One region of the Vibrio sp. CCUG 15886 genome, then DNA from elsewhere that is predicted to be linked to it. Evidence: predicted binding sites of a transcription regulator. Region 1 holds the regulator's gene; each other region holds the start of a gene.
The links. The regulator CRP, encoded in region 1, controls carbon source genes, mostly activating them, when cyclic AMP is high. The targets are predictions, from matches to a motif close to TGTGANNNNNNTCACA.
Positions count from the first base shown of each region.

Region 1 (8,120 bases):
CGCGCGCGCGTACCACTCCGGCGAAGTTGAGGATGCAAGACTGTTTCTTACGCATTTGCACGACGCGTTTCCTCACACGGTCAAAGTCGCCGTGGGCATCTCCTTAGGGGGCAATATGCTGGCCAACTACCTTGCCAAGTATCAGGGAGACGAACGGCTGGATGCAGCGACCATCGTCTCTGCGCCTCTGGATTTGTCCGCTTGTTCGCAACGTATTGAGCAAGGGTTTTCGCGCGTCTATCGTCGCTACTTACTCTCCTCGCTCAAACGCAATGCACTGCGTAAGCACCATTTGCTGGCTGGCGAACTCGATCTTTCCTATCAAGCGATTAAACGAGTAACAAGACTGTACGACTTTGATGACTTGATCACCGCCCCGCTGCACGGCTTTCAAGATGCCGCCGATTATTATCAGCAGTGTTCTGGGCTCAACAAACTTCGTGATATTCGCATTCCGACTCAAATCATTCACGCGAAAGACGATCCCTTTATGACCGACGCAGTGATCCCTAAGTTTGTGCTCCCAGACAACATCGATTATCGACTGTTTGATCACGGTGGTCATGTCGGCTTTCTCAGTGGAACCGCCCTGCAACCGCGATTTTGGCTAGAAGAAGCGCTGCCCGCCTACTATGAAAGTATGGCGGTTTCTGGATAATAGCGCCCCTGTCGGCCGACAAATCCACTCACGAGCATAGAATAAAGAGGTATTTATGATCGTTCCATGGCAACAAATCAGTCCTGAGGCACTGAGCAATTTGATTCGCGAGTTTGTCCTGCGTGAAGGCACCGATTACGGTGAAAGTGAATACTCACTAGAAGAAAAAATCGCACAAGTACAGCAGCAACTGGAATGCGGTGAAGCGGTGGTGGTTTTCTCTGAGTTACACGAAACCGTGGATATTCAGTTAAAACAAAAATTCTAGCTGCGCCACACTTTACCGAATCCTATCCCATGACAAGCAAAGTGAACGTGCTATAGTGGGACAAACGATTGCTCCGCGGGAGGCCGATTCCCGCTCAACAGGTAAGTTTGAATACGACAAGGTCTGTCATGTCTGCAAAACACCCAATAATAGCCGTCACAGGTTCATCCGGTGCCGGCACCACCACCACCTCCGAAGCTTTCCGCAAGATGTTCAATATGATGAGCATCAAGCCCGCATGGGTCGAAGGGGATAGCTTCCACCGTTTTACGCGCCCAGAGATGGACGTCGAAATTCGCAAGGCAAAAGAACAAGGCCGTCATATCAGCTATTTTGGCCCTCAAGCCAACGATTTCCCAGCTCTAGGCGAATTTTTCCGCCAATACGGTAAATCTGGCACTGGTGAAGTGCGCCGCTATCTGCACACGTTTGACGAAGCGGTACCCTATAACCAAATGCCCGGCACTTTTACCCCATGGCAAAAGCTACCGGAAAATACCGATGTGCTGTTTTATGAAGGACTGCACGGTGGCGTGGTGGATGGCGAAGTGAATGTCGCGCAACACGTCGATTTCTTGATAGGCATGGTGCCGATCGTCAACTTAGAGTGGATACAGAAATACGTGCGAGATACCCGAGATCGCGGCCATTCACGCGAGGCAGTGATGGATTCGATTGTGCGCTCAATGGATGACTATCTGAATTACATCACACCGCAATTTTCTCGTACTCACATCAACTTTCAGCGAGTTCCAACGGTCGACACCTCCAATCCGCTCAACGCCAAAGGCATCCCAAGCCTTGATGAAAGCTTTGTGGTGATTCGTCTTAGAGGAATCAAGAACGTTGATTTTCCATACCTACTGGCGATGATCGATGGCTCGTTCATGTCACGCCACAACACCCTTGTGGTGCCGGGAGGAAAAATGAGTTTTGCTATGGAATTAATTGTGCAACCTATCCTGCAACAATTGATTGAAACGGGCAAAATTGGATAAAAACTCAGCACGGAGAGCGATTACTTTTCATACCGTGATCATGTGCACAGTTTTGCTTAAAAAATCCGATACTCGGCACGATTAAAATCAAGAAATCGTTTTCGAAAAAGGATACTATTTCAAACCGAAACACAAGATAGCTTGCAGCCTTAGTTAACAGCTCTTATTCTAGGAAGCCAAGATTAAGGCTTCGCTAAAATATGGATAGCGGCAAGCGTACCCTGCAGAGGAAGTGAGATATTATGGTTCTAGGTAAACCTCAAACCGATCCAACACTAGAGTGGTTTCTTTCACACTGTCATATTCATAAGTACCCATCAAAAAGCACGCTCATTCATGCGGGCGAAAAAGCAGAAACGCTTTACTACATCGTAAAAGGTTCTGTTGCGGTACTGATTAAGGATGAAGAAGGTAAAGAAATGATCCTTTCTTACCTAAATCAAGGTGACTTTATTGGTGAACTAGGCCTGTTCGAAGAAGGTCAAGAGCGTACCGCATGGGTTCGTGCAAAATCACCTTGTGAAGTCGCAGAAATCTCATTCAAGAAATTCCGTCAGCTCATTCAGGTAAACCCTGACATCCTGATGCGTCTATCTGCTCAGATGGCAAGCCGTCTGCAAGTGACCAGCCAAAAAGTGGGTGACTTAGCATTCCTAGACGTAACTGGTCGTATCGCTCAGACGCTATTGAATCTGGCGAAACAACCAGATGCGATGACGCACCCAGATGGCATGCAGATCAAGATCACTCGTCAAGAAATCGGTCAAATCGTTGGCTGTTCTCGTGAGACAGTAGGTCGTATCTTGAAGATGCTCGAAGAGCAGAACCTGATTTCTGCACACGGCAAGACTATCGTTGTTTACGGTACTCGTTAATTTCCATTAACGATGAACAATTTCAAAAGCCACTCATGGCAACATGAGTGGCTTTTTTGTTTCACAGAGACAGGTATTGGAAGTCAAGAGCACTACGCTTCAGCAGCAAACTTCCTCCTTCGAGACTAAACCCTCTCAGATTCCGAGTGTTAAAATCTCTCGCAGCAAAGCATTCTCGAACCTTCAGGGCGCAGCCCGTTCTCGATTCTGTTAACCATTGGTGCTTTCGAAAATCTTATCGGCAGACGCTTCCACAAACCCTGGGTAAAGCTCACCATTGTCCATCGGGTAACGCTTAGCGAACTCGTAAAAACCACCAGGTACGATCTCACTGCCCTCGCTAAAGTGCACCGCCACTTTGTCGGCCATGGTCGAGGATTGCTCGAGCAACACCTCAGGTGAGCCTTTGACTTCACCACCCACTTCGTTAATGACAAAACCTGCGTTGCGTAAGTGATCATTCACGCCTTTGACCGAGTCCAACGCCTTGAGCTGATTGACACTGACGGTAAAGTGATTGGCACCATAGCCATGAGCCGCCAGCCAAGACGCATATTCACTTTCTTTTGCTAGGGTTTGGTAATCAGCAAACGACAGATCCCATAAGCGACCACCGTGTAAAAATGCACTGTCTTCTAGACGTGAAGCGTCGACTTGCGCCACCAATTTTTCGACGATGGCTTGTAACTCCGCCGAGCATTCATCCACTTTTAGCGCGCTGATAAACACTTTAGGTTGGGTCGGGTCGGGATGCTCAAAGTGCTTGGCAATCAACTTTTTGCTCTTAAACAGGTAATCACCACACGCCACATAGCCGAGCTCTAGAAATGGCTTGGCTAGCGTCTCGATACCCAGCGGAGCAACATTAAATGTGCGCAAAGCGATGTGGTCGTTGATCAATGGCTCATCTTCTTCTAGCAGTTGATGAACTTTTGCAGCGGAAGGACACAAACGTTGAATATAGTCATTCCATAGCGATTGAAAGAGAACAGCTGGCGTCATAACGCCTCCTTGTTGTTGTAGATTCACGTTGTCGGTTATAGCGTAAATGGAAAAATGGCGATGGCGGTTGCTGTCCAGAGTGCAACCGACATCGCCATCAACCTGTGACGGCGATGACCGAGGTGTAAAAAACCTCACTTATAGTTGGGCCACAGTGACTCAGGCTCGATCCCACTGCGCCCTTGGGCGACTAACACGCCCTTATTATTATTTTACAGTTCGACGCCTGGGCTTAACGTTGCAGGGAGTAATGTCTCCTCCCCTTCCATCGAAGCCATTGGATAGGCACAGTAATCCGCGGCGTAGTACGCACTTGGGCGCAAGTTGCCCGACGCACCGGGGCCACCAAACGGTGCATCACCACTCGCGCCCGTTAGCTGACGGTTACGATTGACGATGCCAGCACGAATATGGTCAACGAAATATTGCCACTCACCATCATCGGTTGACACCAAACCAGCCGATAAACCAAAGCGGGTATCATTGGCGAGCTCAACCGCTTGCTCTAGTGTTTGATAACGCACCACTTGCAGCAATGGGCCAAAGTATTCTTCGTCGGGCAACTCAGCAATGTTGGTAACATCGATAATACCCGGCGTGACAAATGCCGCCTCACCCGCTTTGGCTTCAATCAAGCTCTCTCCACCAAGCGATTGCAGGTTGGCTTGCGCCGCCAAAATGAAGTTTGCAGCAGCCACCGAAATCTGTGGTCCCATGAAGGGAGCAGGTTCTGCAAATGGCTGATCAACACGCAACTTCTTGGTCGCTTCGACCAAGCGGGTGATCAGTGCATCGCCTTTCTCACCCAATGGGATGTAGAGACGACGCGCACAGGTACAACGCTGCCCGGCACTGATAAAAGCCGATTGGATAATGGTGTAGACGGTAGCATCAAGATCGCCATAGTGATCGGTGATCACCATAGGGTTGTTGCCGCCCATCTCAAGTGCCAGCATCTTGCCCGGCTGACCAGCAAACTGGCGATGCAATAAATGACCTGTGTTGGCACTTCCCGTAAACAGCAAACCATCGATGCCTTTCGATTCCGCCAAAGCAATGCCCGTTTCCTTGCCACCTTGTACCAGGTTGATCACCCCTTGAGGCAGGCCTGCAGCTTGCCACAGCTTCATGGCAAGCTCGCCCGTCCACGGGGTTTGCTCAGAAGGTTTAAACACCACAGTGTTACCGGCTAGTAGCGCAGGCACAATGTGACCATTGGGTAAATGACCCGGGAAGTTATACGGGCCAAAGACCGCCATCACACCAAGCGGGCGGTGACGCAAAACAATCTGGTTGCCTGCGGCTTCTTTTTGCGACTCGCCGGTACGCTCATGGTACGCACGAATCGAAATGGCGATTTTACCCGCCATGGCCGCCGCTTCAGTGCGCGTTTCCCAAAGCGGCTTGCCGGTTTCTTTGGCGATCACTTGGGCGATCTCTTCACTGTTCTCTTTCACTTGCTCAGCAAAGGCCAACACCACCGCCTCTCGCTCGGCAACGGACAATGTTTTCCAGCCAACAAACGCTTGGCGCGCTGCTTTCACCGCCATCTCCACTTGTTCCGCCGTGGCTCCCTTGCCACGCCAAACAACCTGATTGTCATACGGGGAGAGAGAGGTAAACTCTTCACCTAAACCTTCGACCCATTCACCTGCAATCCACTGTGTCATCATCTCTTCCTTTCTGTTTACTGCGGCAACATGCGTACGTAGTGACCATCTTCAACGTTCAACGCTTCGGCGACGGCTGGAGATAAAATCACGCTTGATGTTGCTGGGTCATACGCTGCTTTGGCGGCAGTCGCACGAAAATCCTCAAATGAAGTATTGGCAATTAAGAACGCTTTTGAGCTCGAATGCTCACTGATCCGCACTTTCGCACGCACGGAATGGCGCACCGATTCAATATTGCGCAAATCGCATTCCACCGTTGGGCCACCATCGAAAATGTCGACATAACCGCGGTTGGTAAACCCTTCTCTTTCCAACAACTTCAACGCAGGTCTTGTGTTGTCATGCACTTGACCAATGACTGCTTGCGCCTCTGGGCTGAGCAGGTTGATGTAGATCGGCAGCTTTGGCATTAAATCGGCAATAAAACCTTTCTTACCGATACCCGTGAGGTAATCCGCCATGGTGAAATCGATTGAGAAAAAGTGCTCTTGCAACCACTGCCAAAATGGCGAATTGCCTTGCGCATCAGAAACACCGCGCATTTCGGCAAAAATGGTTTGAGAGAAACGGTGTGGATGCTCTGCCATCATCAGAAAACGGCACTTAGACATCAGGCGACCATTCAAACCTTGACGAAACTTCTCGCGCAAAAATAGGGTACAAATTTCGCTACAACCGGTGTAGTTATTGCCAAAGGTCAGCAGTTTCACCACATTGTTAACGCCTAATTTCGGCGATGAGTGAACAATCTTGCTGATGTGATACGAGTAAAACGGCACATCCCAGCCAATTGAGGCTTCGATACCCGTGGTTCCTGCAACCTCGCCAGTTTCACTGTCAAAACCGACCATCAGATAGCCTTCGTCACCGGGTTCGGTCACATTGGCTTTGGCAAAACTGTATTCAGAATGTTTGATTCGATTGGTTAACAGCTCTTCGTTAACCGGTAGAGAAGTGAATCCATGCCCTGACTCAACAGCGCAGGTGTGCAAAGATTCATAGTCCGACATTGCAATAGGGCGAACAACTAGCATCAATACTCCCTCCAGATGCACATACCCAAACGAATTGGCATTGCAGGTAGGCGGTAAGTGAGTTCATCCCCATCAGCATAGATAGACTATGTGATTAGGGGAACGAGCATAGCCAACGCACCTGCAACTTCAAATAGTAAGGGGATAGAAGGCCCTAGGTTCTATGCGTTAGCTCCTAGGAAAGGCATCGAACATTCACCCGCTTCCATGGGTGAATGTTCGGCATAAGCAGCGCTTAGACTAGAGAAGCGATCGCTTTGTCTAGCTTCGCGAAACCTTCTTCGATTTCTTGTTTAGTAATGACCAGTGAAGGTGTGAAACGCACCACGTTTGCGCCCGCCACCAACACTAATAAACCTTCTTTGCCAGCTGCAACCAACACATCACGAGCACGGCCTTGCCATTGTTCATTCAGTGCGGCACCAAGCAATAATCCCTTACCACGGATTTCAGCGAAGATTTGGTATTTCTCATTCAGTTTAGCTAATCCTTCACGGAACCACTGTTCACGTTCTTTCACGCCTTGTAGCGTTTCAGGTTTAGACACTTCTGTGACCACAGCCTCTGCCACGGCACAAGCCAATGGGTTACCGCCATAGGTTGAACCATGCGTGCCCACTTTTAGGTGTTCAGCCAGTTTCGCCGTGGTGAGCATAGCCCCGATCGGGAAACCGCCACCAAGCGATTTGGCCGTGCTGAGAATATCGGGCGTGACACCCAGACCTTGGTAAGCATAGAACTCGCCCGTACGGCCATTGCCCGTTTGCACTTCATCAAATACCAATAGCGCATTGTGTTTGTCACACAGTTCACGCACGGCTTGAATGAATTCCGCTGTTGGTGGAATGATGCCGCCTTCGCCTTGTAACGGTTCCATCATGACCGCACAGGTACGGTCTGAAATGTGTGCTTGCAGTGCTTCAATATCGTTGTAAGGAAGGTGAGTAACGTCGCCCGGTTTCGGACCAAAACCATCCGAGTACGCCGCCTGACCACCCACCGTCACGGTGAAGAAAGTACGTCCGTGGAAACCCTGTTTAAACGCGATGATTTCTGATTTTTCTGGGCCATAAACGTCTGCGGCATAACGGCGCGCCAGTTTCAGTGCCGCTTCATTGGCTTCCGCGCCTGAGTTGGCAAAGAACACACGTTCAGCAAAGCTCACTTCGGTCAGTTTTTTTGCCAAACGCAACGCTGGCTCATTGGTCATAACGTTGCTCAAATGCCAAAGCTTACCCGCTTGCTCTGTCAGTGCGTTCACCATCACTGGGTGACAATGGCCTAAACAGCTCACCGCAATACCACCAGCAAAGTCGATATACTCGTTACCGTTTTGGTCCCAAATTCGAGAACCCTGCCCTTTAACTGGAATCATCTCCATTGGGTTGTAACAAGGCACCATCACCTCATCGAACAATCCACGCTCTACTTTCATTTCCACTGTCATTACACATTCCCTCTCGATACCGCAGCAGATAGCGAATTACACCGACTTTCACTGTTCGGCAAATATTGTCTTGCATTTACGCTGATGCGGCATTGTATTTACAATTAATTAACGATTTCAATAGTGATTTATTCTTTTTGGTTCGGGGTGTAAATCCTGATAGTC
Region 1 is NZ_JAQQBT010000019.1:28,079-36,198, reverse strand. It holds gene PQQ36_RS19950 (hydrolase) at 1-658, shown strand, start outside; gene PQQ36_RS19945 (YheU family protein) at 714-926, shown strand; gene PQQ36_RS19940 (phosphoribulokinase) at 1,055-1,924, shown strand; gene crp (cAMP-activated global transcriptional regulator CRP) at 2,167-2,799, shown strand; gene PQQ36_RS19930 (DUF1338 domain-containing protein) at 3,010-3,801, opposite strand; gene astD (succinylglutamate-semialdehyde dehydrogenase) at 4,014-5,471, opposite strand; gene astA (arginine N-succinyltransferase) at 5,489-6,508, opposite strand; gene PQQ36_RS19915 (aspartate aminotransferase family protein) at 6,744-7,955, opposite strand.

Region 2 (8,120 bases), on a different contig from region 1:
GCAGATATCCCCCAGCACCGCCCCCGCTTCAACGGAGGCCAACTGATCTTTATCACCGAGTAAAATCAAACGAGCATGTTTAGGCAGCGCGTCAATCACTTTATACATCATCGAAAGATCGACCATTGAGGCTTCATCCACCACCAGCACATCCAAATGCAGCGGGTTTTGACTGTGATGACGAAACTCGGCACTGCCGGGGACCGCGCCTAACAAGCGATGTAATGTTGAGGCTTCTGTGGGAATCAACGCCTTTAAACTCGGCTCCACAGCCAAAGATTGCACCGCTTTACCGATGGATTCGGTCAAACGCGCAGCCGCTTTACCCGTTGGCGCCACCAAACGAATGGTGGGCGTTTGTGCTCCGGCTTGCTCAATCAGCGCCGCCAACAATTTCGTGACGGTGGTGGTTTTGCCTGTTCCCGGCCCCCCAGAGATCACGGCAAAACGACGCGTCAACGCCACCGCGGCAGCTACCTTTTGCCAATTAATGCAGGCCGCATGAGGCACGAGATGATCCAGCGCGTTGAGATCCGAGACTTTGCTTACTTGGCTCAGCACTTGTTCAATCGCCGCCCAATCCAAACGGTGCTCTTCAACCACGTCGAGAAAATCACACACCCATTGCTGTCGCTGCACTTGGGTACTGCCGCTCGCTTGCGCGGCAATCAGCGTTTCAAACAAAAAGCGGTAATCTCGCGCGAACAATCGATCCAGCAGCGCTGACAACGATGCCGCCGAGCTGGCATTAAGCTCAATACCGTGGCTTAATTGATTAAGTTTTTGCGCCAATACGACTTCATAGTGCCAATAGCGATGCAGATAAACTCGTTCACCATCGAACATCAAGGGCACCGCTTCCCCTTGCGTGCCGACCAAGCGACTGGTTTGCAGCAACCCTCGCCAGTCGATCAGCTGAAGCTGGGCGTTCAGCTCGGTTGCTGCCTCACCAAACAGGCCAATTTTACTGGCCAATTCACAGACTTGGCCAAGTTCATCAAACAGAGGCAAGCAAATATGCCCTTTGCCTAACTCGGCACTGACCGCAGCGGCCAACAGCGCCAATCCGCTGTGCTGACTCTGTTCACCAATAAAGCGCGCAAATTGATAATCCAATAAGCGCAGGTAGCCTTGTTGGGCTTGCTGTTCCAGCATCGACAGCGTCGCTTGGAGTGACCCATTCAACATCATAGTAACTCCATCTGACCACCTTGGGTCGATCTAGGTTGAGGCTCAAGACCGTCAATCAAACGATCCATTTCCGTTAATAAATCCAACGAGGGTTTGGCAGAAAAAATACCGTGTTCACTTTCGCCATCCATACCACGAAGAAACAGATAATAGACGCCACCAAAATGATGCTGGTAGTCATAGTTCGCCAAACGGCTGCGTAGAAAACGGTGGAGCGCCAACGCATAGATTTGGTATTGCAAATCGTAGCGATGATCCACCATCGCCCCTTGCAATGCCTCACCATGATAAAAATGCACCGCGTCACCCAAATGGTTGGACTTCCAGTCCAGCACGTAATATTTGCCTTGGTGTTCAAACACTAAATCAATAAAGCCTTTGAGCATGCCTTGCACCGTTTGGAAACCGAGATCCCCCGCGCGAGCCGAGAGGGGATCATGGCGCTGAATGACTTGGTTTAAACTGGCGGCGCTGAGCACTTCTATCGGCAATAAGAACTCCATTTCCACCAGACGCTGTGAAGGCGTTTTCTGATTAAGGTACAGATGTTTGCCATCAAGTGGCGTCGACAACACGGTATCCACCAGCTGCTGCAAAACGGGCAACCATTCTAAGTCGATCAAGTTTTTTTCCATCAGCTCGCTGATCACTTGACGATTCTGTTCAGAGTCCGCCGCTTGAGTAAACTCCACCTCTTCAAACAGCGAGTGCAAAAACGTACCGGCACTGGCACCACGGGGGAAGGTAAAAATCGATTTCTCCACTTCTTGAACTGGCGCTTGCGGATCTTCGGCGGAAGAGTCGATATCAAACCCCACCACCTCTAAACTGGCATCGTAGTCGCTTTGATGGCTCCCTTGCTTGACCAAGCCGGAGTAACTGGTTATGCGCCATAAACGATCGAGCGGCGTGGCCAGCTCTTGCGCAGAGAGCGACAACGCGGGCGTTGCGATAGGTTGATATCGCTCATCCGGCAAGGTTGGCGGTGAGATAACGACAATGCTGTCTGACTGCGTTTGCTGTCCTGCCAACGCTTGTTGCAGCGTGGCAATTCCCCCTTCTTGACCATTTTGCACCAAATACCCCATGGCACTGCGATGCACGCCCGTGGGTTCTTTAGTGGAGCGACCGTTGCGCAATGGCGCCGCGCCAATGAAACAGCCATAAACGGCGCGAGTGAGCGCCACATAAATAAGGCGTAAGTCTTCGGCTAATCGTTCTTTGTCCGCTTGTTGCAACGCGGCATCGCTGGCGGTGATATCTAACACGGTGCGATCGGTTTGCGCATCGTAAAACTTCGCTTCGCTGGCTTCGCGATGAGCAAAGACAAACGGGAGAAAAACCAGATCGTACTCAAGCCCTTTTGATTTGTGGATGGTGACGATCTGCACCAAGTTCCGTTCCGATTCGAGACGTTGGATCTGCTCATCGCTGCCGCCAATACCATTGTGCGCATCGCTGATGGCTTGAGCAAACCAACGCAACAAACCGTGGTCGCTGTCGATCTCATTGCTTGCTTGCTGGAGCAGTTCCGCCAAATGCATCAGGTCAGTGAGTGTGCGCTCACCTTCTTGCTGAGTCAGCAGTCGCTCCGCAATATGGCGTTTGGCCATCACCGCTCGCAGCATCGGCATCACACCACGAGAAAGCCACAGCTTGCGGTATTCTTTAAACTCACTGAGCGCTTTTTCCCACGCATTTTCATCGTTATTCAATTTATCCAGACTGGCGGCATCAAGGGCAAACAGCTCACAAGCCAACGCCGCCCGCAATGCGCGATCGTCTTCGCTGGTGAGCACCGCTTGCAATATGCGCTGAACATCTTGCGCGACGGGGCTGAGAAAAACGCTGTCGCGGTTCGAAAGATAGACACTGGCAATGCCTTGCTTAGCGAGAGTTTGCTTGATCAATCGCCCTTCGCTGCCGGTTCGTACCAACACCGCAATGTCACCCGCTTGAATAGCGTGCTGTTGCTCACCTTGCTGGAATGACGCTTGACCTTGCTGCGAAAGCGTCAGAATCCGCTGAATCTGACTGGCGGTCGCCTCGGCCATCGCTTGCTGATACTCCCCTTTCGCCACGGGTTTTTCTTCGCACTCTTGTAACCAGTAGGTCAGGGCTGGCTGCTTTTGGCCTGCCATGTTCCAAATGCGCTGATCCGCTTTGGGGCTAGCGTTGACAGGTAAGAAAGGGATGTCTTGATCATAAATAAACGGACTATCAGGCTGCTGAAATATTTGGTTCACCGCTGCAACCATCTCAGCACTGGAGCGCCAGTTTGTTCCCAAGGTGTAGTGGGCACTCACTTGGTTACGCGCTTTGATGTAAGTGAAGATATCCGCCCCACGGAAGCCGTAAATCGCCTGCTTCGGGTCGCCGATCATAAATAGCCCAGTTTGTGGGTGATCCAAATAAATACGGCTAAAGATACTGTATTGCAAAGGGTCGGTATCTTGGAACTCGTCAATCATGGCAACGGGGTAAAGCGTACGAATTCGACTTGCCAATAACTGTGCTTCATCTTGATCGATCGCCGCGGATAAACGCGTTAACAAATCGTCAAACGACAAACGCTGTTTCTGCTCTTTGGCTTTGGCCAGCCATGCGCGACATTGCTCAATCGCGTGTGCCAACAATGGGGCTTTTAAGCTGGCCGGATTGGCCAAAAACGCGTCAATTTGCTCAAATAGTGGATGCGTTGGCGCAGTGCCTTTGGCAGTTTTGGCAATCAGTTCATTTTGTGCAAATTTTTCCAACTTATCAGGATAGTGATAATCAAAGGTTTCGCTCTCTGCCCACCGGTTAACCGTTTCCAACCAATCCGGTAGGGATTTTTTGGTGTAACTGCGTTTGTTGATATCGGATTGTTCTATGAGCGTTTGCAATTCAGGCTGCGCCGTTCGCCAAGCACTTTTTAGTTGCGTAATTTTTTGCAGGTTGTCTTGATGCAACGCCGCAAGATCGCCACTCATCGCGTTGACGCTCAGCGCCAATGGCGCGCCAGTGAGATAGCGGCCAATGTCGCTCAACAACGCTGCGGGTGAGCCCCAAATCTGGCGCACCTCACCTGCCAATGCGGTGGGCAAGGGATAGAAATTGCGTCGCCAATAATCGGCCACCACTTGTGCTTTTAACTGACTTTCATCGGTGACAAATTCATTGTTAAAACGGCTGCCCGACTCAAACGCATTTTGCGTGAGCATCCGTTGGCAAAAACCGTGAATGGTGAACACCGCCGCTTCGTCCATCTGTCTTTCGGCTTGCAGCAAAATGGCGGCAGCCTGCTTGTGATCGGGAAAGTCACGCAGCAGCGGCTCAATGACGGGATCTTGGCTGTCTCCTCGAGCAAACGCCAAACGCGCATCGTGAATACGCGCGCGAATGCGATCACGCAGCTCACCCGTTGCGGCTTCGGTAAAGGTCACGACCAAGATTTGATCCACAGTCAGTGGGACTTGATGACGCGTCTCTTCACTGCCATGACCAAGCAGTAAGCGTAAATACAATCCAGCAATGGTGAAAGTTTTACCTGTCCCCGCCGACGCTTCAATTAACCTTGCGCCATGCAATGGAAAGGTCATGGTTTGTAACGGGGTTGGCTCGGGCTTGTGCGTCATCTTACTCACTGTCTCCGGATCATCTGCTGTTTGATCTGTGATCAAACCTTAAAAACGCTATGAATTTGTCTTAACTCTCTAAATATTAGGATGTTGTGGGATCTTACTCACGGAACATCCTTGCCGCACTGGGTAGTATGCGCCTCACGAGATCAAAGGGTTCGACACGAACCACTCAACCGAATCATGGTCCCTCTGACCTTGTGGCCGTACAGCAAACGCCCTACACGATAATGATTTTCTGGCGGCCACCCTACTTCCTCTCCATTGCAGCGCTTTTATCCCATTGTTGACGTTGAGCGGCATCGTTTATGCTTCCTCTGACGCATCCACAACAGACAATCTTGCCCCTTGCAGCACCAAACTACTCATCAAACGTACTTGATGGGCCAGTTGTTCATTCCATTTTGGCCAAATACGACTGATGTAGCTGTCAGCGCCTTCCCCTGCACCCAAGAAACCATCATTGAAGGTATCCGCCATTTTTTTCAACGCTTTCTCTTCATCATCGTTCCATTGCCCGCGGCTTATGCCAGCTTCGATGGCCGCCAACGCGGTTTTAGGGAAATATGCCAAAGGCTGAGTCATGCCTTCGATATACAGGCGGATCAATTCGTTAAGCAACGATTTGGCTTGGCCAGCATCCGCCATCGCTGGGTATTTGAGGTGCACAACCCCCTCTTTCTTGTCGTAGCCAATCAAATGCGTCACTTTGGCAACGCCCATGGCCGACATCGAAAGATGATCAATCCAACCTGCTAAGTAATCTTGTGAGCGAATTTTGCCACTGCGATAACGCAATAGACCCGATTGATAGTGCTGCGTTAACCAGCCGCTCAAATGAATCGTTTTGCCTTCACCAAATGGCGTAAAAGTCAGATCCACTTCGAGATCATCCAAACAAGCGTGAGATAGCCCGGTTAGTTTTTCCATTAACGCTTCAGCTTGCACGCGGTTGGTGTCAAATTCCAACTCACCAAAGGCGCCGATCGGCAACTTGCCCTGAGCACGCATTTCACTGCGTACGCCCTCAATCAGCGGCTGTACCATGTCAGGCGTGCAGTTTTCATCCGATAAGAGACGATGCAACAACTGTTCACGCAATTGGAAGCTGTTGAGCCCATCCAACACAAACGGTTCTTCATCTGCCATCACGGCCATTGGCGGCTCGAAAACGACTTTCAAACGGCGATTGAAGAAGTACTGCACTGGCAGTCGCCAGAAACGTTGCAGTTCAACCAAATCCAGTTCAAGCGGGAACGTAGCACCCAGTAAATAATCGTCAAGGGCTTGATAAAATGGCGCACTTGGCTGCGATGGCACTTGGCCTTCGCTCTGCTGCTGGGCCGCTGGAATCCACTCTTTGGCATAGCTTTTCGCGTTGCTCGGAGGTTCACCTAAAAAAGCTTTGGGACTAAATGGCACCATGGGATGCTCGCAGGTGATCGCCTTTAATAGATGCGCACCGGATTCATCCACACCCAGATGCTCATCCCCCGCTAAACAGTAGTTTTGCTGACAATACTCCATCAACTCAGCCACCAGCACCGACGGCACTTTCTCTGTGTTGTCTTGCACGGAACGTCCGACATAGCTGATGTAAACACTTTGCTGCGCAGACAACAGTGCTTCAAGGAACAAGTAGCGGTCATCGTCGCGGCGAGAGCGGTCACCCGCTCTGGCGCGGCCATGAATTAAATCGAATCCTTCCGGTGCCACACTGCGTGGATAGACGCCATCGTTCATCCCTAATAAACAGACGGTGCGAAATGGAATCGAACGCATCGGCATCAAGGTACAAAAATTCACTTGTCCGGCAAGAAAACGCTGGCTTACACGGCTACCGGACAGTTTATTGAGCAGATATTGACGAATCACACTCGGTGACAATTCCGCCTCAAATGCCGCATCACTCAACTGTTCTTTTAACTGACCCAACGTATCGCGAATCGATTTCAATGCCACTTCGCCTTCTAAGTCGACGGCGAAGAAATCCGCCAAGACACCGTGTAATTGTTGTCGCCATGCGTCAATGTTTTGCGCTTGAGCTAAGGCGTGGCGATAGCAGCGCACCTTTTCAATGAAGTAGCTCAGTTTGCCCGCCAGCTCCGCTCCCATTCCCTGAACTTCGTTGTAAGGAGCAAGCCATTCCTCACCGCTTTGGAACAAACCAGCCGATTCTGGCATGGCGTAGCCAAGTAACATGCGTTGAATACCAAACTGCCAGGTGTTTTGTCTTGTCTGCGGTAGCTCAAACTCACATCCAGTTTGCTCATCGAGCCCCCAACGGATACCTGACGCTTCCACCCATTGTTTTGCTTGCAGGAATTCCGTTTCACTCAAGGAAAATTTCTGCAAAATCGCAGGGGTTTCTAGCAGTTCCAACAGCTCTGACGCCAAACAGCGCATTTGTGGTAGATTCACCAACGTCAAAAACGCGTTGAGAATCGGGCTTTCTTGATCGGCGGTTCGATCTGAAATGGAATAGGGGATGAATCGTTCACCCGGCGCGTTGCCAAACACCGCTTGAATCGCTGGGCTGTAGGCATTGATGTCCGCCACCATCACAATAATATCGCGCGGCTTGAGGGTTGGGTCGGCATCGAACATCGCCAGCAATTGATCGTGCAGCACTTCCACTTCACGCATTGGGCTGTGGCAGACGTGCAGGCTCAAAGAGCGATCATTCGCCTCGATGAGCGGTTTATGATGGCTGCTCTCGATATGGTCGTCATCTTGGTGCTCTTCCAAGTTGAGGATGTCGGCTTGCAGTTGATGCAATAGCGAGTCTGGTTCAATATCGACAAACGCTTCAATCTCATGCGATTCCAATTGTGACAACAAGTACATGTTGTCACGGCCAAGTTTGCCCATCGAAGCCAGCAAGCTGTTGCCCACCACCTCGGTGTGCAGTTCATCGGCAAGATTGTCTTCAATACTGCCTTTCAATTGCTCACTTTGGCCCTGAAGCTGCGAATGATCTTGTTGCCACACGAGATGCTGACGCTGTTTCGCCGCCAAACGAGCAAGAAATTTTCGATCGCGCACTTCACCCCAATAGTATCGACACGGGTTGGTAAACATCAGATGCACGTCAATATGCTGACCGAGCGCTTTAAGCGCGTCCATGTAGCGTGGCGGCAATGAGGTAATGCCAAAAACAAACAAGCGCTGCGGCAAGCGTTCAAACTGGCCAGTGTAGTTTTCTAAGCTATCAATGAAGTGTTCGTATAAGTTGGCGCGATGGTACGGCGATTGCCCAAGCGCGACGGTATGGTCATACAGTGCTTGCCACAACATGGGCTGCCAAGG
Region 2 is NZ_JAQQBT010000002.1:213,292-221,411, reverse strand. It holds gene recD (exodeoxyribonuclease V subunit alpha) at 1-1,191, opposite strand, end outside; gene recB (exodeoxyribonuclease V subunit beta) at 1,188-4,808, opposite strand; gene recC (exodeoxyribonuclease V subunit gamma) at 5,118-8,120, opposite strand, start outside.
Region 2: recB (exodeoxyribonuclease V subunit beta) is a predicted target of CRP. The motif match lies at 4,905-4,920, and genes of this name have one in related genera.

Region 3 (8,120 bases), on a different contig from region 1:
GACTTGGTAGTACATGGCAAAAATCTTATCCAGTTCCGCTTCTGGAATCCCGATCCCTGTATCTTCTACTTCAATAATGATGGTGGCAAAATCCTCTTCCACTTCGGAACTCACCGTCATGACCACTCCACCCTCTTTGGTAAACTTCATCGCATTGCTGATGAGATTCCAAATGACTTGGCGCAAGCGCGTGGCATCCACCTCGATGGCTTTAGGCAGTTCACTCAGACGCTCTAAATCAAATCGCAATCCTTTTTGTTCTGCCATAAGTGCCGAAATGCTTTCGATTTCTGCGACAAAATCTTCAAAGTTAAGCGGAGCTGGTAACAGCTCTAATTTGCGGCGATCAAACTTGTCCATATCAATGATGTCATTGAATATATTACCTAAGGTGATCGCGCTGACATTGATGGTTTGCATGTACTTGCGCTGCTCATCGGTTAAGCGCGTATCCAATAACATACGACTTAAACCAACAATGCCGTTAAGTGGGGTTCTAAGCTCGTGACTGATGGTTGAAATGAACGTGGTTTTATCGCGGCTCGCTTTTTCCAATGATTCTTCATGGCGCTTACGTTCTGTAATGTCACGGCCAAAGCCAACCAATCCTAGGTGACGCCCATCTTTGCTGTAAAACGGCACTTTACGCAGCTCAAAGTAGTGTTTTCTACCATCTGGGTATTCAAGCCACTGCTCGTAAGTCAAAGCGCGATTATTGGCAAAAACTTGCTGATCCGTATCGACAATTTGTTGAGCAACTTCCTTGCTGTAAACATCCCAAGGGCTTAAGCCGACCAATTGATGCTCTTTCTTGCCAGTCAACTCTTCCATCGCTCGGTTACAACCAGAGAACACCCCCTCGGCATTGCGGTAGTAAATCAAATCCGGAGAGGCATCAATAAAAGAACGCAATAACGCCGTGCGCTCCGCAAGTTCCACTTGGGTCCGTTCCCGTTGAAACACCTCGTTTTCGAGATCTTTCATTGCCTCTTCTCTGGCTTCTTCGGCGCGAATACGTTCTTCAATCTCTTGGTTCAATTGCTCGATGTTCTGTTGCAACTGAACATTAAGCTCTTGATCTCGTGAGCGCATATCTTTCAATTTAGAAACCAATTTTGAGAGACGCTGGCGTGACTCTTCCAGCTGATCCACCACCACTGACAAGAAATAGACCGCCCAAGGAGTAATGAGCAAACCGAAAAAGACTGAGCGGACAATATCGATATCATCCACATTACCTTTCAGCACCAAGGTGATGCCCACTTGGACCACCACAGCTAATGCAACCAACGCCAAGGCTAGCAACATCGAAAAACGCACAATCCCCAGCTTAACCAGTAGATCAACGTAATACTGGGCAAGGTTTTTCATCGGTTTCATTTAATGCTCCAAAAGATGAGAGGACAACCTGAACTAGTGAAGTCGTTGGCGACATTAGCATTTAATGCCGTGCAAACATCGAACAGACCATGTAATGAAAATGGCGATCGCGGCACGTTTCAACATCAAACTCACGCACTTAGTTTAGCTTGTTTACCCTTGAGGGTTAAGCTATTGAAATCACAACAAGCGCAATCAATAGAAAATCAGTTGGCGTGAGGGGAATTACCCTTTGCCAAAGTAGACGGCGATTCGCCAGAAGAGAGAGAAATAGGATGAACACAAGTGCGATTCCGGCCATCAGATTTGGCTTGATAAAGCGCGCTATCAGCAAGCGCCACTCCCATATCAGGGACATCTTCGGGGGAGGGAATGTAAGAAACCAAACCAATACTGATGGTCACTCGCCCTGCAATCTTGGAACCTTGATGGGCTATGTTGCTTTCGGCGATGTAAGCGTGGATCTTCTCCGCCACTTTCAAAGCCCCTTCTGCCGTAGTGTTGGGCAGCAATAGAGCAAATTCCTCGCCACCATAGCGCGCAACACAGTCAGACGAGCGGCTGACAACTTGACTAAAAACGGTCGCAACTTGGATCAGCGCCTCATCTCCTGCTTGATGGCCATAGCGGTCATTGAACTCTTTGAAGAAATCAATATCGCAGAGCATGATGGTCAGCGGCAATTTTTCTCGGGCATGGTGGAACCACAGAGTATTCAGTTGCTCATCAAAACGGCGACGGTTGGACACTTGAGTTAAGCTGTCCATAAAGCTCAATTTTTCTAGCTCTAGGTTTGCGGCTTCCAATTTCTGCTCGGCGAGATAACGCTCAGAGATATCGCGTGCCATGATCAAGACACCGTTGGTCCCCGAAGCGGGATCGCGAAACGGTGACTTCACCACGTCATACCAAGCGTATTCTCCATTACTGTCGAGCACTTTATCGATATAACGCAGCGACTTACCTTCGTGCAACACCTGGCTGTCCGTCACAGAGAGGCGTTGGTACATCTCGCCGGGAACCACATCTTGCAAACGCTTACCGATGAGATCATTCACGTCCGCGATGCCCAGCGCTCGCACGAATGGCTCGTTACACGCTTGATACACCAAATTCTCATTGAAGATGCCGATCGAATCAGGGCTGGCTTCCAAAATGTTTTGTAAGATGGTATCTCGCTGTGCCAACGCCACCTCGGTATCTTTGCGGCGCTCCATCTCATCTCGTAGATTTTGCTGCATGGCATGCCACTCTGTTACATCGTGGCTGATGCTAAGAGTACCAATCGGCTCACCCGCTTTGGTCATCAATAAACTTTGATTAACTTCCAACAAACAACTGCGCCCTTGCGGATCGGTCGTCCAGCGGCGTTCACTTTGACGGCCTTTCATCAGGCGACTTTCCGGCATAATCGCTTCATCTCTCCGCCCTTCCCAGAACAGTTCAAAAGCGCGGTTGGTGGCCAGAATTTTGCCGTCATTGTCTTTCAGGCAGATCAGTTCGCTTAGCGAATCTAACGCTGATTGCGCCACTAAGAAGGCATCGAGATCGTCCATATGACGAGAGCGATTCGAAGGATTTAATTGGATATTCAGTAGCCAGCAGTGCTGACCACGGTAGTAAACTTTGCGGCCACTTAACGCCACGTCAAGATGCTCGTGTTCCGATGCTTGCCAGGCAAACGCAAGCTGACTGAACTGACGCCCAGAGAGTGAGGTTAACGAGTTGGACAACTGTTCAATGGCGAACGTCGCCGGAAAAAGATACGTTCGATTAAGCTGACGAACCCCAAGCTGCTGCATTGCCACACTGTTTGCCAATAGAACATGCTGCCCAGTGAGATCGACTAATAAGACTGGGGACATCAAATCGAGAATCAGCGTATCAAGCTCTCGTTGATAGCGAAGATGCAGTAGCCGAGCCACAACATAGCCGAACACCGCCATTAAAATAATCGCGCCGTAATGCTCTGCGAGGTGTGCTATCCATGCAAACTGCTTGTCCATTCTCACTCTTAGATGAATTGTGTGTGCGGCGACTATACCAACTATTGAGGGTGAATTCCGCTTTTTAATTGCGGTTTAGTATAGACAAAAGAATGGCCAAGCGCACTGCCCTGTCCGCCATGCTGAGCAAGGTATTGACCGATTTCAGTCATGGCTAACCAGCGATTTTCACACCATAAAGGTGATAGCAATGTCGGACGACGAGCGGCTGAAGAGACTCGGTGGAAAATCACCTCTGGCGGTGTTCGGCGAATCATTTCGCAGGCAATCTCGACATATTGCTCCAATTCTGGTGCATCCAACTTACCCGCACGCCAAGCTTTGGCCATGGTACTGCCTTCAACAATATGCAAACCATGTAACTTGATGCCATCCGTACCGACCTCAATCACTTTTTCCAAGGTGGTAAAGTTATCGTCTCGAGACTCTTTTGGTAACCCAACGATCAAATGCGTACATACTTTGATGCCCAACGCACGGGCTCGCTGGGTGATCTCTGCATAGCATTCAAAATCGTGTCCACGATTGATCCGCTTTAAGGTGTCATTGCTGGCCGTTTGCAGCCCCAACTCCAGCCAAATTTCATACCCTTGCTGCACGTAATCCGAGAGCAGGTCTAACACCGCATCTGGCACACAATCTGGGCGAGTCCCGACACAAAGACCGACAATGTCCGCGGCTTTCAACGCCTCTTCATACATGTTTTTCAGCACCTGCACTTCCGCATAGGTGCTGGTGTAAGCTTGAAAATAGGCTAAGTACTTCTTCGCGCGATGCACTTCTCCCGCTCGTTCGGTCAATTGCTCTCGAATACTTTTGACTTGAGCTTGCTCATCAGCGAACGACGCCACATTGCAGAAAGTACAACCACCACGGCCGATCGTGCCATCACGATTTGGACAGCTAAACCCTCCATGAAGCGTCAATTTATGCACTTTTTCTCCATATCGGCGCTGAAGATCCTGACCAATCGTATTCACTAGCTCATGTAATTGCATTGAAAACCACCAATTGTAAACCGCAATCAATCTCACTACGGTTTATGTAAATTAATTACACACCTGCAAGAAAAAACACAAAATTTTATTGAATTCAAACGAAGCTTTTCATGGCAAAAATCAATAAACATGCATAAATAAAAGCAAAACAAGCCAGTGTTGCATATTTGTTAAACAAAAAGTGCATTTTTAAACAAGAATTTTGCCTAACTCTGGTTACTTTTCGTTGCATTCCTTAGTCACTAAATTGTAGGATACTTACACATAACCGTCATTTTTGTGAGCTTTATTACAAAATCAAATGCGGAATATGTCTGCGATAAGCCACTCCAACCTATATAAATCACTAAAAAGTGACCAATAAAACAGGCTTATCACCAAGGATTGTTTTTCCCACAAAATTTTTCCTGTGGGATACGGAAAGGACTCAAAATCAACCCCCTCTGGTTGATTGCGATTCAAAACTATAAAGGACAAGGTGCTCAACCCGAGAATGCGATCTCATCGTATTGGTGTTGCTGCGCCTTCTAGAACTGGAAGGAAGTATCTATGGTAGATAGAGAGCAAAGTTCGCAAGGGCTTTATACTCCCGAGCTAGAGCATGATGCCTGTGGTATCGGTTTTGTCGCTCATCTCAAAAACCGCAAATCCCATCAGGTTGTGACTCAAGCTCTAGATATGCTAGCTCGCATGGAACACCGTGGTGGTCAAGGCTGCGATCCATGCAGTGGCGACGGTGCGGGTATTTTGCTGCAAAAGCCTCACGAATTTTTGTTAGAAGAAGCGGTCAAGCTTGGTATCAAGCTACCTTCTTTTGAGAAATACGGTGTCGGTGTCGTTTTGTTCCCGAAAGATGAATACAAACGCGAACAATGCCGTGACATCCTAGAACGCAATGCGAAACGCCTTGATTTGGATATCATTGGCTATCGTGTTCTGCCAACCGACAATTCGATGATTGGCGCCGATCCGCTAAGCACAGAGCCTCAATTTGAGCATGTGTTTATTTCTGGCGGCCCAGGTACCTCACCAGAAGAACTTGAGCGCAAGCTGTATGTGCTGCGTAACTACACCGTACGCGTTTGCCTTGAGAGCGTTTCGAATATCGGGGATGACTTCTACATCAACTCGATGTCTTACAAAACCTTGGTCTATAAAGGTCAGCTAACCACTGAGCAAGTGCCTCAGTATTTCCAAGACCTACAAAACCCGACCATGGTCACCGCACTGGCTCTTGTGCACTCTCGTTTCTCTACCAATACTTTCCCGAAATGGCGCTTGGCTCAACCTTTCCGTTACATTGCGCACAACGGTGAAATCAACACGGTTCGCGGCAACCTTAACTGGATGAAAGCACGCGAAGCGATCTTAGAATCTAAGCTCTTCACGCAAGCAGAGATCGACATGCTATTGCCGATCTGTCAGGAAGGTGCTTCTGACTCTGCCAACTTTGACATGGTGTTGGAACTGCTGGTGCTTTCAGGCCGCAGTCTGCCGCACGCGCTGATGATGATGATTCCTGAAGCGTGGCAAGAAAACAAAGCCATGGATCCAAAATGCCGTGCCTTCTATCAATACCATGCCAACATCATGGAACCGTGGGATGGCCCTGCGTCTGTCTGCTTTACCGATGGTGTACAAGTCGGTGCAACACTAGACCGTAACGGTCTGCGCCCGTCACGCTATACCGTGACAAAAGACAACATGCTGATCATGGCATCCGAATCTGGCGTCGTGGAAATCCCACCAGAAAACGTTGAATACCGTGGCCGTTTGCAGCCAGGACGCATCTTCGTCGCCGATCTCGAACAAGGCCGCATCATTTCCGATGAAGAAGTGAAAGATTCGATTGCCAACGCTCAGCCGTATGAGCAGTGGGTAACAGACAATCTGCTCAGCCTAAAATCGCTGCCAGATGCTGATAACGTACACAGCCAACCTTCTCCAGAGCGTCTACTGCATCGCCAGCAAGCGTTTGGCATCAGCGCAGAAGAAGTGAATGAGATCATTCTACCGTTGGCACAAACTGGCTATGAACCACTTGGTTCGATGGGTGCGGACTGGCCAGTTGCGATTTTGTCACACCAATCGCAACATCTTTCAAACTACTTTAAGCAGCTGTTTGCTCAGGTGACTAACCCGCCGATCGACCCGATCCGTGAACGTATGGTGATGTCACTCAATACCTACATCGGTAAAGATCAGAACCTGCTGGCAGAATCGCCGGTTCATTGCCGCAAAGTAGAACTTGAATCTCCAGTGATCTCAAACGCTGAGCTCGAAAAACTGCGTGCTATCGACAACGAACACTTGCAAGCAAAAACGTTAGATATCGTATTCCAAGCCAACGAAGACGCTGGCAAACTGGAACGCGCACTCAAACGTATTTGTCAGTACGCGGAAGATGCCGTGATCGACGGTTACTCCATCATTCTATTGACTGACCGTGCTGTAAACTCTAACCACGCAGCGATTCCAGCGATGTTAGCCGTGGGTGCGGTTCACCATCACCTGATTCGTAAAGGGCTACGCGCCAAATGTGGCATCGTAGTGGAAACGGGTGATGCGCGTGAAACACACCATTTCGCCACGCTCGTAGGCTATGGCGCCAATGCGGTGAACCCTTATCTGGTCACTGAAACGATCGTTGATCTACAACGTCGTAAAAAGCTGGATGCCAACGTGTCGGTTGAAGAGTACTTCAACAACTACCGTAAAGGGGTCAACGGCGGCCTATTAAAGATCTTCTCGAAAATGGGTATTTCGACGCTGCAGTCCTACCACGGTGCGCAAATTTTTGAAGCCCTTGGTATCAGCAAAGCGGTGGTCGACAAATACTTCACCGGTACCGTTACACGTATTCAAGGTTTGACCTTAGATGACATCGCTAAAGAAGTCTTAGTGCGCCATCGCGTGGGCTACCCAACTCGTGAAATCCCAATTCAAATGCTCGATGTGGGCGGCGTTTATCAGTGGAAACAACGTGGTGAAAAACACCTGTTTAACCCTGAAACCATTCACCTGCTGCAACACTCTACTCGTAACAAAGACTACGCAGAGTTCAAAAAATACGCAGCAGAAGTGGATCGCCAAGGTGACAACGCCGTTACCCTACGTAGCCAACTTGATTTCGTGAAAAATCCAGCGGGTTCAATCCCAATCGATGAAGTGGAACCCGTAGAGAGCATCGTCAAACGTTTCGCCACTGGCGCAATGTCATTTGGCTCTATCTCTTACGAGGCACACTCGACTCTAGCAGTCGCGATGAACCGTCTCGGTGCGAAATCGAACTCCGGTGAAGGTGGTGAAGATCCAATTCGCTTCTCACCGAATGAGAATGGCGACTCAGAGCGCTCTGCGATCAAACAGGTTGCTTCAGGCCGTTTTGGTGTGACCTCTTACTACCTCACTAACTCTGACGAAATTCAGATCAAGATGGCACAAGGGGCAAAACCGGGCGAAGGTGGTCAGCTACCGGGCGACAAAGTCGACGATTGGATTGGTGCAACACGTCACTCCACTCCTGGGGTTGGTTTGATTTCGCCACCGCCACACCATGACATCTACTCGATCGAAGATTTGGCTCAGCTGATCTACGACTTGAAAAACGCCAACCGTAAAGGCCGTGTCAACGTTAAGCTGGTTTCCGAAGCTGGCGTAGGGACGATTGCCTCTGGCGTGGCAAAAGCAAAAGCAGACGTGGTTCTGATTGCCGGTCACGATGGTGGTACCGGTG
Region 3 is NZ_JAQQBT010000005.1:75,044-83,163, forward strand. It holds gene arcB (aerobic respiration two-component sensor histidine kinase ArcB) at 1-1,380, opposite strand, end outside; gene PQQ36_RS11905 (sensor domain-containing diguanylate cyclase) at 1,587-3,386, opposite strand; gene PQQ36_RS11910 (TIGR01212 family radical SAM protein) at 3,428-4,384, opposite strand; gene gltB (glutamate synthase large subunit) at 4,934-8,120, shown strand, end outside.
Region 3: gltB (glutamate synthase large subunit) is a predicted target of CRP. The motif match lies at 4,663-4,678, and genes of this name have one in related genera.

Region 4 (8,120 bases), on a different contig from region 1:
ATCGCCACTGTCAGACCATTCTGCAAGGTCATGAACACGCCGAACTTCTGTTGTGGCGGGGACGAGAAATGATTGAAATTCTCGTCACCTTATCCATGGATAAGGCCACCTTGGTTGCCGCGCAACTGTTCCCATTAGTCTCAAGTGGCGCTTTTGCACGCGAGCCATTAGAGGAGCACTACAGTAAAGAGATCATCAAGCTGATTGATGGTGTGGATGAAATGGCGGCGATTGGCCAGCTAAACATCACTCTTGAAGGCAGTGCTGCTTCGGCGCAAGTCGACAATGTGCGTCGCATGCTGCTGGCGATGGTGGATGACTTCCGCTGCGTGGTCATCAAATTGGCTGAGCGTATCTGCAATCTGATTGAAGTGAAAAAAGCGCCAGATGAAGTGCGCCGTGCCGCAGCCAAAGAGTGTGCCAATATCTATGCGCCGCTGGCCAACCGTTTAGGCATTGGTCAGTTAAAGTGGGAAATTGAAGATTACGCTTTCCGCTATCAACAGCCAGATACCTACAAGCAAATTGCTAAGCAGTTATCTGAACGTCGTATTGTGCGCGAACAATACATCAAAGACTTTGTCGATGACCTTTCTGAAGAAATGAAAGAGTGTGGCATTAACGCCGAAGTCAGTGGCCGTCCCAAACATATCTATAGTATTTGGCGCAAAATGCAGAAGAAGAGCTTAGCGTTTGATGAGCTGTTTGACGTGCGTGCGGTGCGGATCATTGCCGATAAACTGCAAGATTGTTATGCCGCATTAGGCGTGGTGCACACCAAATATAAACATCTGCCAAGTGAGTTCGACGACTATGTCGCCAACCCAAAACCGAATGGTTACCAGTCGATTCATACCGTGGTGCTCGGCCCAGAAGGCAAAACCATCGAGATTCAAATCCGCACCAAGCAGATGCATGAAGATTCGGAACTCGGGGTTGCTGCGCACTGGAAATACAAAGAAGGCAGCAGCAGCGGCCGCAGTGGTTACGATGAGAAAATCACCTGGCTACGCAAACTGCTGGATTGGCAAGAAGAAATGTCAGACTCGGGCGAAATGCTCGACGAGCTGCGCAGCCAAGTGTTTGATGACCGCGTTTACGCCTTTACCCCGCGTGGTGATGTTGTTGATTTGCCAATGGGTGCGACACCACTTGATTTTGCCTACCATATTCACTCAGAGGTGGGGCATCGCTGTATCGGTGCCAAGGTGGCAGGACGCATCGTCCCATTCACCCACAAACTCAACATGGGCGATCAAGTGGAAATTATTACCCAGAAAGAGCCGAACCCTTCCCGCGATTGGTTAAACCCGTCATTGGGGTTTGTGACCTCAGGTCGTGCTCGGGCGAAAATCAACGCTTGGTTCCGCAAACAAAGCCGTGAGAAAAACCTCGAAGCTGGCCGTGAGATCCTTGAAAACGAACTGGCGAAAATCGGTGCAACGCTAAAAGACGCAGAGCAGTACGCCGTCAAACGTTTTAATGTGAAGTCAGCCGATGAATTGTACGTTGGTGTCGGCAGTGGTGATTTGCGTATTAACCAAATCTTGAACCATATTAATGCGTTAGTGAACAAACCAACGGCTGAAGAAGAAGATCGTCAAGCACTCGAAAGACTGCAAGAAGCGGGCAATAAAGCCGCAGGTAGCCCAACTCGTCCACGCAAAGATGCCGTGGTTGTGCAAGGGGTAGATAACCTGATGTCTCACTTAGCCCGCTGCTGTCAACCAATACCGGGTGATGAGATCTGTGGTTACATCACGCAAGGTCGAGGCATTTCAGTACACCGAGCCGATTGTGAACAGCTTGAAGAACTGCGCCACCACGCCCCAGAACGTATCATAGATACCGTTTGGGGAAGTGATGTTGTCGGCTCGTACATGTTAACCGTGCGCGTCGAGGCGATGGAGCGAAGTGGTTTGCTAAAAGACATCACCACCATGCTGGCGAATGAGAAAATCAAAGTCATCAGCATGAAGAGTCGACTTGATTACCGCACCCATCTCAATGTGATGGATTTCGAACTCGAAGTGACCAACATTGAAGTGCTGACTCGCATCATGAAGCGTGTTGAGCAGATCAAGGATGTGATGTTGGTAAAACGCCTCGGCTAACTTTCACGTCGTACTTGCTGTTTTTACTGCGTTAACTTCGCTTTCTCGCTCAATCACATGGTGAACCATGCTCAGGAGCCTCGAAAGCTTGTTGCCTTGTCAAAACAACAATTACTTAGTGAAAGGCGAGTATTGATAAAAATCCACGCAGTGTTGTAAGCGAAGTAATTTAAGGTGAGTGGTTTTGACTACTCACCTTTTTCTTTAGATAGAAAGAGTTAAGGGACAAGAAATGAGTCATCCAATTGAACAATTAGAACAAATTATGGCGAAGCTACGCGACCCGCAAAGTGGTTGCCCTTGGGATTTAAAGCAAAGCTTCGACACCATTGTTCCTCACACTATCGAAGAAACGTACGAAGTGGTGGATGCGATTCATAATCGCGATTGGCCTAATTTGCAGGAAGAGTTGGGCGATCTGTTGTTCCAGGTGATTTTCTACAGCCAATTAGCAAAAGAGCAGGGGTTGTTTGATTTTTCCGCCGTGGTAGAAACCGTGAACGAAAAACTGACACGCCGTCATCCCCATGTGTTCGGCCAAGTCGAATTTGAGACAGAAGCAGAAATAAAAGCCAATTGGGAAGCAGAAAAGGCCAAAGAGAAAGCACAAATAGGCAAAAATGAGCAAAGTATTCTAGACTCAATACCAAACTCTCTACCTGCGTTAATGCGTGCTACAAAGATCCAGAAAAAATGCGCTCATTATGGTTTTGATTGGGATTCACTCGGGCCTGTGGTCGACAAAGTCAAAGAAGAAATTGAGGAAGTGGTGGAAGAGGCGCTTCAAGTCGATGTCGATGATGAAAAAGTGGAGCTTGAGCTGGGGGACCTGCTGTTTGCCACCGTCAACTTAGCGCGTCATTTGCAGGTCAATCCAGAAGCGGCATTGAGCAAGGCTAATCTCAAGTTTTCTAATCGATTCAAACAAGTAGAGCAAGGTGTACACGCAAAAGGTAAGAAGCTTGAAGAGTGCGATTTAGCAGAGTTGGATGCCATTTGGGATCAAGTGAAGCGCGCGGAACGCAGTCAAGCTGCCGAGTAGAAATTTGAGACACATTTGACTCAACTATTTTTTATTCAACTCGATTGGTGTTTATCCACTTTGATTTGAAGCAAAAAATAAAAAATTGGCGTGTGATAGATTTCACGTTGTGGCGGTTAGGGTCTTCTGGTATATTTTCGTCCCGTCCAGAAGAAATCCGTTTCCCTCATTCAACCAATTTCAGGTTAAACATGACGACAAATTACATTTTTGTTACTGGCGGGGTTGTATCCTCTCTAGGTAAAGGTATTGCAGCAGCATCTCTTGCAGCGATTTTAGAAGCTCGTGGTCTTAAAGTGACTATGATGAAGCTTGACCCTTACATCAACGTTGATCCAGGCACAATGAGCCCAACTCAACATGGTGAAGTGTTCGTTACAGAAGATGGCGCCGAAACAGACCTAGACCTTGGTCACTACGAGCGTTTCATCCGCACTAAGATGACTAAGCGCAACAACTTCACTGCAGGTCGTGTTTACTCAGACGTTCTCGCGAAAGAGCGTCGCGGTGACTACCTAGGTGCAACTATCCAAGTTATCCCTCATATCACAAACGATATCAAAGACCGCGTGATCAATGGTTCTCAAGGCCATGACGTTGCGATCGTTGAAGTGGGTGGTACTGTTGGTGATATCGAATCTCTACCATTTATGGAAGCGATTCGTCAGCTAGCCGTTGAAATCGGCCGTGAACGCGCTATGTTCATGCACCTAACACTTGTTCCTTACCTTGCAGCTGCAGGCGAAGTGAAAACAAAACCGACTCAGCACTCTGTTAAAGAGCTGCTATCAATCGGTATCCAACCAGATATACTAGTTTGCCGCTCAGATCGCATGATCCCAGCGAACGAGCGTAAGAAGATTGCGCTATTCTGTAACGTTCCTGAGAAAGCGGTAATCTCCATGAAGGACGTAGATTCTATCTACAAGATCCCTCAACTGATCAAATCTCAAGGTCTTGATGATCTCGTTTGTGCACGTTTCGGCATTAATGCGCCAGAAGCGGATCTGTCTGAATGGGAACAGGTGATTTACGAAGAAGCGAACCCAACTGGTGAAGTTACGATCGGTATGGTGGGTAAATACATCGAACTACCTGATGCGTATAAATCAGTAAACGAAGCGCTTAAACATGCAGGTTTGAAAAATCGCTTGAGCGTTAACATTAAATATGTAGACTCTCAGGACGTAGAAACCAAAGGCGTTGAAGTTCTGCAAGGACTTGACGCAATCCTTGTACCTGGTGGCTTTGGCGACCGTGGTATCGAAGGCAAGATTCTTGCGGCGAAATACGCTCGTGAGAACAAGGTTCCTTACCTAGGTATTTGCTTAGGTATGCAAGTGGCACTGATTGAATACGCGCGCAACGTTGCGGGTATGGAAGGTGCACATTCAACAGAATTTAACAAAGACACCAAGTACCCTGTGGTAGGTTTGATCACGGAATGGGTGGACAGTGAAGGTAACGTTGAAGAACGTACTGAATCGTCAAATCTTGGTGGTACGATGCGTCTAGGTTCGCAACTATGTCACCTAGCGAAAGGCACTAAAGCTCGTGAGCTATACGGTAGCGATACGATCCATGAACGTCACCGCCACCGTTACGAAGTGAACAACAATCTTCGTCCACAAATTGAAAAAGCAGGCCTAAAAGTATCCGGTCTGTCTGCGGACAAGAAACTGGTTGAGATGATCGAAAACCCGAACCACCCATGGTTTGTGGCAGCTCAGTTCCACCCAGAGTTCACTTCTACGCCACGTGACGGTCACCCACTGTTCTCTGGCTTTATTAAAGCAGCGGGTGAAAACGCGCGCGGCGAACTGAAGTAAAAGGATACGGGCGGTTGCAAAGGTTGTGCTGCCGCCCTTTAAATTTGACATTTATATTTGAACGAGAGGAAACATTAATGTCTAAGATCGTTAAAGTTCTAGGTCGTGAAATCATCGACTCACGTGGTAACCCAACTGTTGAAGCTGAAGTACACCTAGAAGGCGGTTTCGTAGGTATGGCAGCAGCTCCATCTGGCGCATCTACTGGTTCTCGCGAAGCGCTTGAGCTACGTGACGGTGACAAAGCACGTTTCCTAGGTAAAGGTGTTCTTAAAGCGATTGAAGCGGTAAACGGTGCAATCGCTGACGCTCTAGTTGGTAAAGATGCGAAAGATCAAGCAGCAATCGACGCTATCATGATCGAGCTAGACGGCACTGAAAACAAATCTAAGTTTGGTGCGAACGCAATCCTAGCTGTTTCTCTAGCTAACGCTAAAGCAGCGGCTGCTTCTAAAGGCATGCCTCTATACGAGCACATCGCTGAGCTAAACGGTACTGCTGGTCAGTTCTCTATGCCTCTACCAATGATGAACATCATCAACGGTGGTGAGCACGCTGACAACAACGTTGACATCCAAGAGTTCATGATCCAACCAGTTGGCGCAAAAACTCTGAAAGAAGCAGTTCGCATGGGTGCGGAAGTATTCCACAACCTAGCTAAAGTTCTTAAGTCTAAAGGCTACAACACTGCTGTTGGTGACGAAGGTGGTTTCGCTCCTAACCTTAAGTCTAACGCTGAAGCGCTAGAAGTTATCGCAGAAGCAGTTGCAGCAGCGGGTTACGTACTAGGTAAAGACGTTACTCTTGCTATGGACTGTGCAGCATCTGAGTTCTTCGACAAAGAAGCTGGCATCTACAACATGAAAGGTGAAGGCAAAACGTTCACTTCTGAAGAGTTCAACCACTACCTAGCTGGTCTAGTTGAGCAATTCCCAATCGTATCTATCGAAGATGGTCTAGACGAGTCTGATTGGGCTGGTTTCGCACACCAAACTCAACTTCTAGGCGACAAGATCCAACTAGTTGGTGACGATCTATTCGTTACAAACACTAAGATCCTAGCTGAAGGTATCGAGAAAGGCATTGCTAACTCTATCCTTATCAAGTTCAACCAAATCGGTTCTCTAACTGAGACTCTAGCTGCAATCAAGATGGCTAAAGACGCAGGTTACACAGCAGTAATCTCTCACCGTTCTGGCGAAACTGAAGATGCAACTATCGCTGATCTAGCGGTAGGTACTGCAGCAGGTCAAATCAAGACTGGTTCTATGAGCCGTTCTGACCGTGTTGCTAAGTACAACCAACTAATCCGTATCGAGGAAGCTCTAGGTGAGCGCGCTCCTTTCAACGGTCTTAAAGAAGTTAAAGGTCAAGCTTAATTCTTAATTGAATTAATCGCTTAGATTGAAGCTTTAAAAACACCCCGCTTTTGCGGGGTGTTTTTTATCGCCAATATTTCCGCGAGTCCCCTCTATCTTCGATAAATAAAAAAGTGACCGTGCATCAGACTCTGTCATTCTCTTCACTTGCTTCTGTCTAACCCTCTCTAGAGCCAATGAGCTAATTGTGCTATAAACAGGGCTTCATCAATCTTTCCTTCTAATAAGTCATAAGTAAATTGCCATGCGACTGTTTATTCTCGTTTTAACCTTACTGTTTGGTTGGCTGCAGTACACCCTGTGGTTTGGTAAAAATGGGGTTTCCGATTACTACACGATTGAAAGTGATATTGAAGCGCAGCAATTGGTGAACACCAAGTTGCAGGCAAGAAACAGCGAAATGTACGCAGAGATAGATGACTTGAAGCAAGGTCTTGATGCCATTGAAGAGCGTGCTCGTCACGAGCTGGGTATGCTGAAAGAAGGGGAGACGTTCTATCGCATTGTCGGTGAGGAGAATCAATAATGGCGCGTAGTATGACGTCATTGGTCGCAGTGGTACCAGCCGCAGGTGTCGGCAGTCGAATGAAGGCAGACCGACCAAAGCAGTATTTGCAGATTCACGGCAAAACCATTTTAGAACATACCATCGAAAGGTTGCTCTCTCACCCGGCCATTACACAAGTCGTCGTTGCCGTGAGTGAAGACGACCCCTATTACTCAGAGCTCGCCATTGCGCAGCATCCCGATATCGTTCGTGTTGCTGGTGGGAAAGAGCGAGCAGATTCGGTGTTATCGGCGTTACGTTTCCTTTCGCAGCAGCCACAAAAAACAGATTGGGTTCTCGTACATGATGCAGCAAGACCTTGTGTTGCTCATCAAGATATTGATGCCTTGATTGAACGCTGCTTCTCGCATGAAACGGGGGGGATTTTGGCGACGCCCGTACGTGACACCATGAAGCGCGCCAACGCACAACAAATGATCGACCATACAGTGGATCGCAATGCACTTTGGCATGCCTTAACGCCGCAAATGTTCAAAGCCGAAGTACTGACAGACGCGCTAAGCGATGCGTTGGCGCAAGGTGTGGCGATTACCGATGAAGCCTCTGCGCTAGAGTGGCGAGGAGAGCTGCCAGCTTTAGTTCAAGGGTGTTCGAGTAATATCAAAGTCACTCAACCTGAAGATTTTGCTTTAGCGGAATTTTATTTGAGCCGAGAAAAGGATAGAAAATGATTAGAATTGGTCACGGTTTCGATGTACACAAATTTGGTGGCGAAGGCCCGGTTATCATCGGTGGTGTTGCGGTTCCTTATGAACAAGGACTTATTGCTCACTCCGATGGTGATGTTGCTTTACATGCGTTAAGCGATGCTCTGCTGGGGGCGATTGCTGCGGGTGATATTGGTCGCCATTTCCCAGATACGGATGACAAATGGAAAGGGGCAGACAGTCGAGAATTGTTGAAAGACGTTTATCGCCGAGTCAAAGAACAAGGTTACAAACTGGGGAATGCGGATGTGACCATCATTGCACAAGCACCCAAAATGGCCCCTTATATCGATGCCATGCGTGAAGCCATTGCTCACGACTTGGAAACCGATATTCGTAACATTAATGTCAAAGCGACAACAACCGAGCGTTTGGGTTTTACAGGACGCAAAGAAGGTATTGCAACGGAAGCTGTTGTATTACTGATTAAGCAATAATATTAGCATTAGCAAAACTGGCAGTGGATAGTTCTATGACAGAC
Region 4 is NZ_JAQQBT010000015.1:61,714-69,833, forward strand. It holds gene relA (GTP diphosphokinase) at 1-2,114, shown strand, start outside; gene mazG (nucleoside triphosphate pyrophosphohydrolase) at 2,347-3,156, shown strand; gene PQQ36_RS18650 (CTP synthase) at 3,348-4,985, shown strand; gene eno (phosphopyruvate hydratase) at 5,063-6,364, shown strand; gene ftsB (cell division protein FtsB) at 6,609-6,890, shown strand; gene ispD (2-C-methyl-D-erythritol 4-phosphate cytidylyltransferase) at 6,890-7,603, shown strand; gene ispF (2-C-methyl-D-erythritol 2,4-cyclodiphosphate synthase) at 7,600-8,076, shown strand; gene truD (tRNA pseudouridine(13) synthase TruD) at 8,112-8,120, shown strand, end outside.
Region 4: PQQ36_RS18650 (CTP synthase) is a predicted target of CRP. The motif match lies at 3,248-3,263, and genes of this name have one in related genera.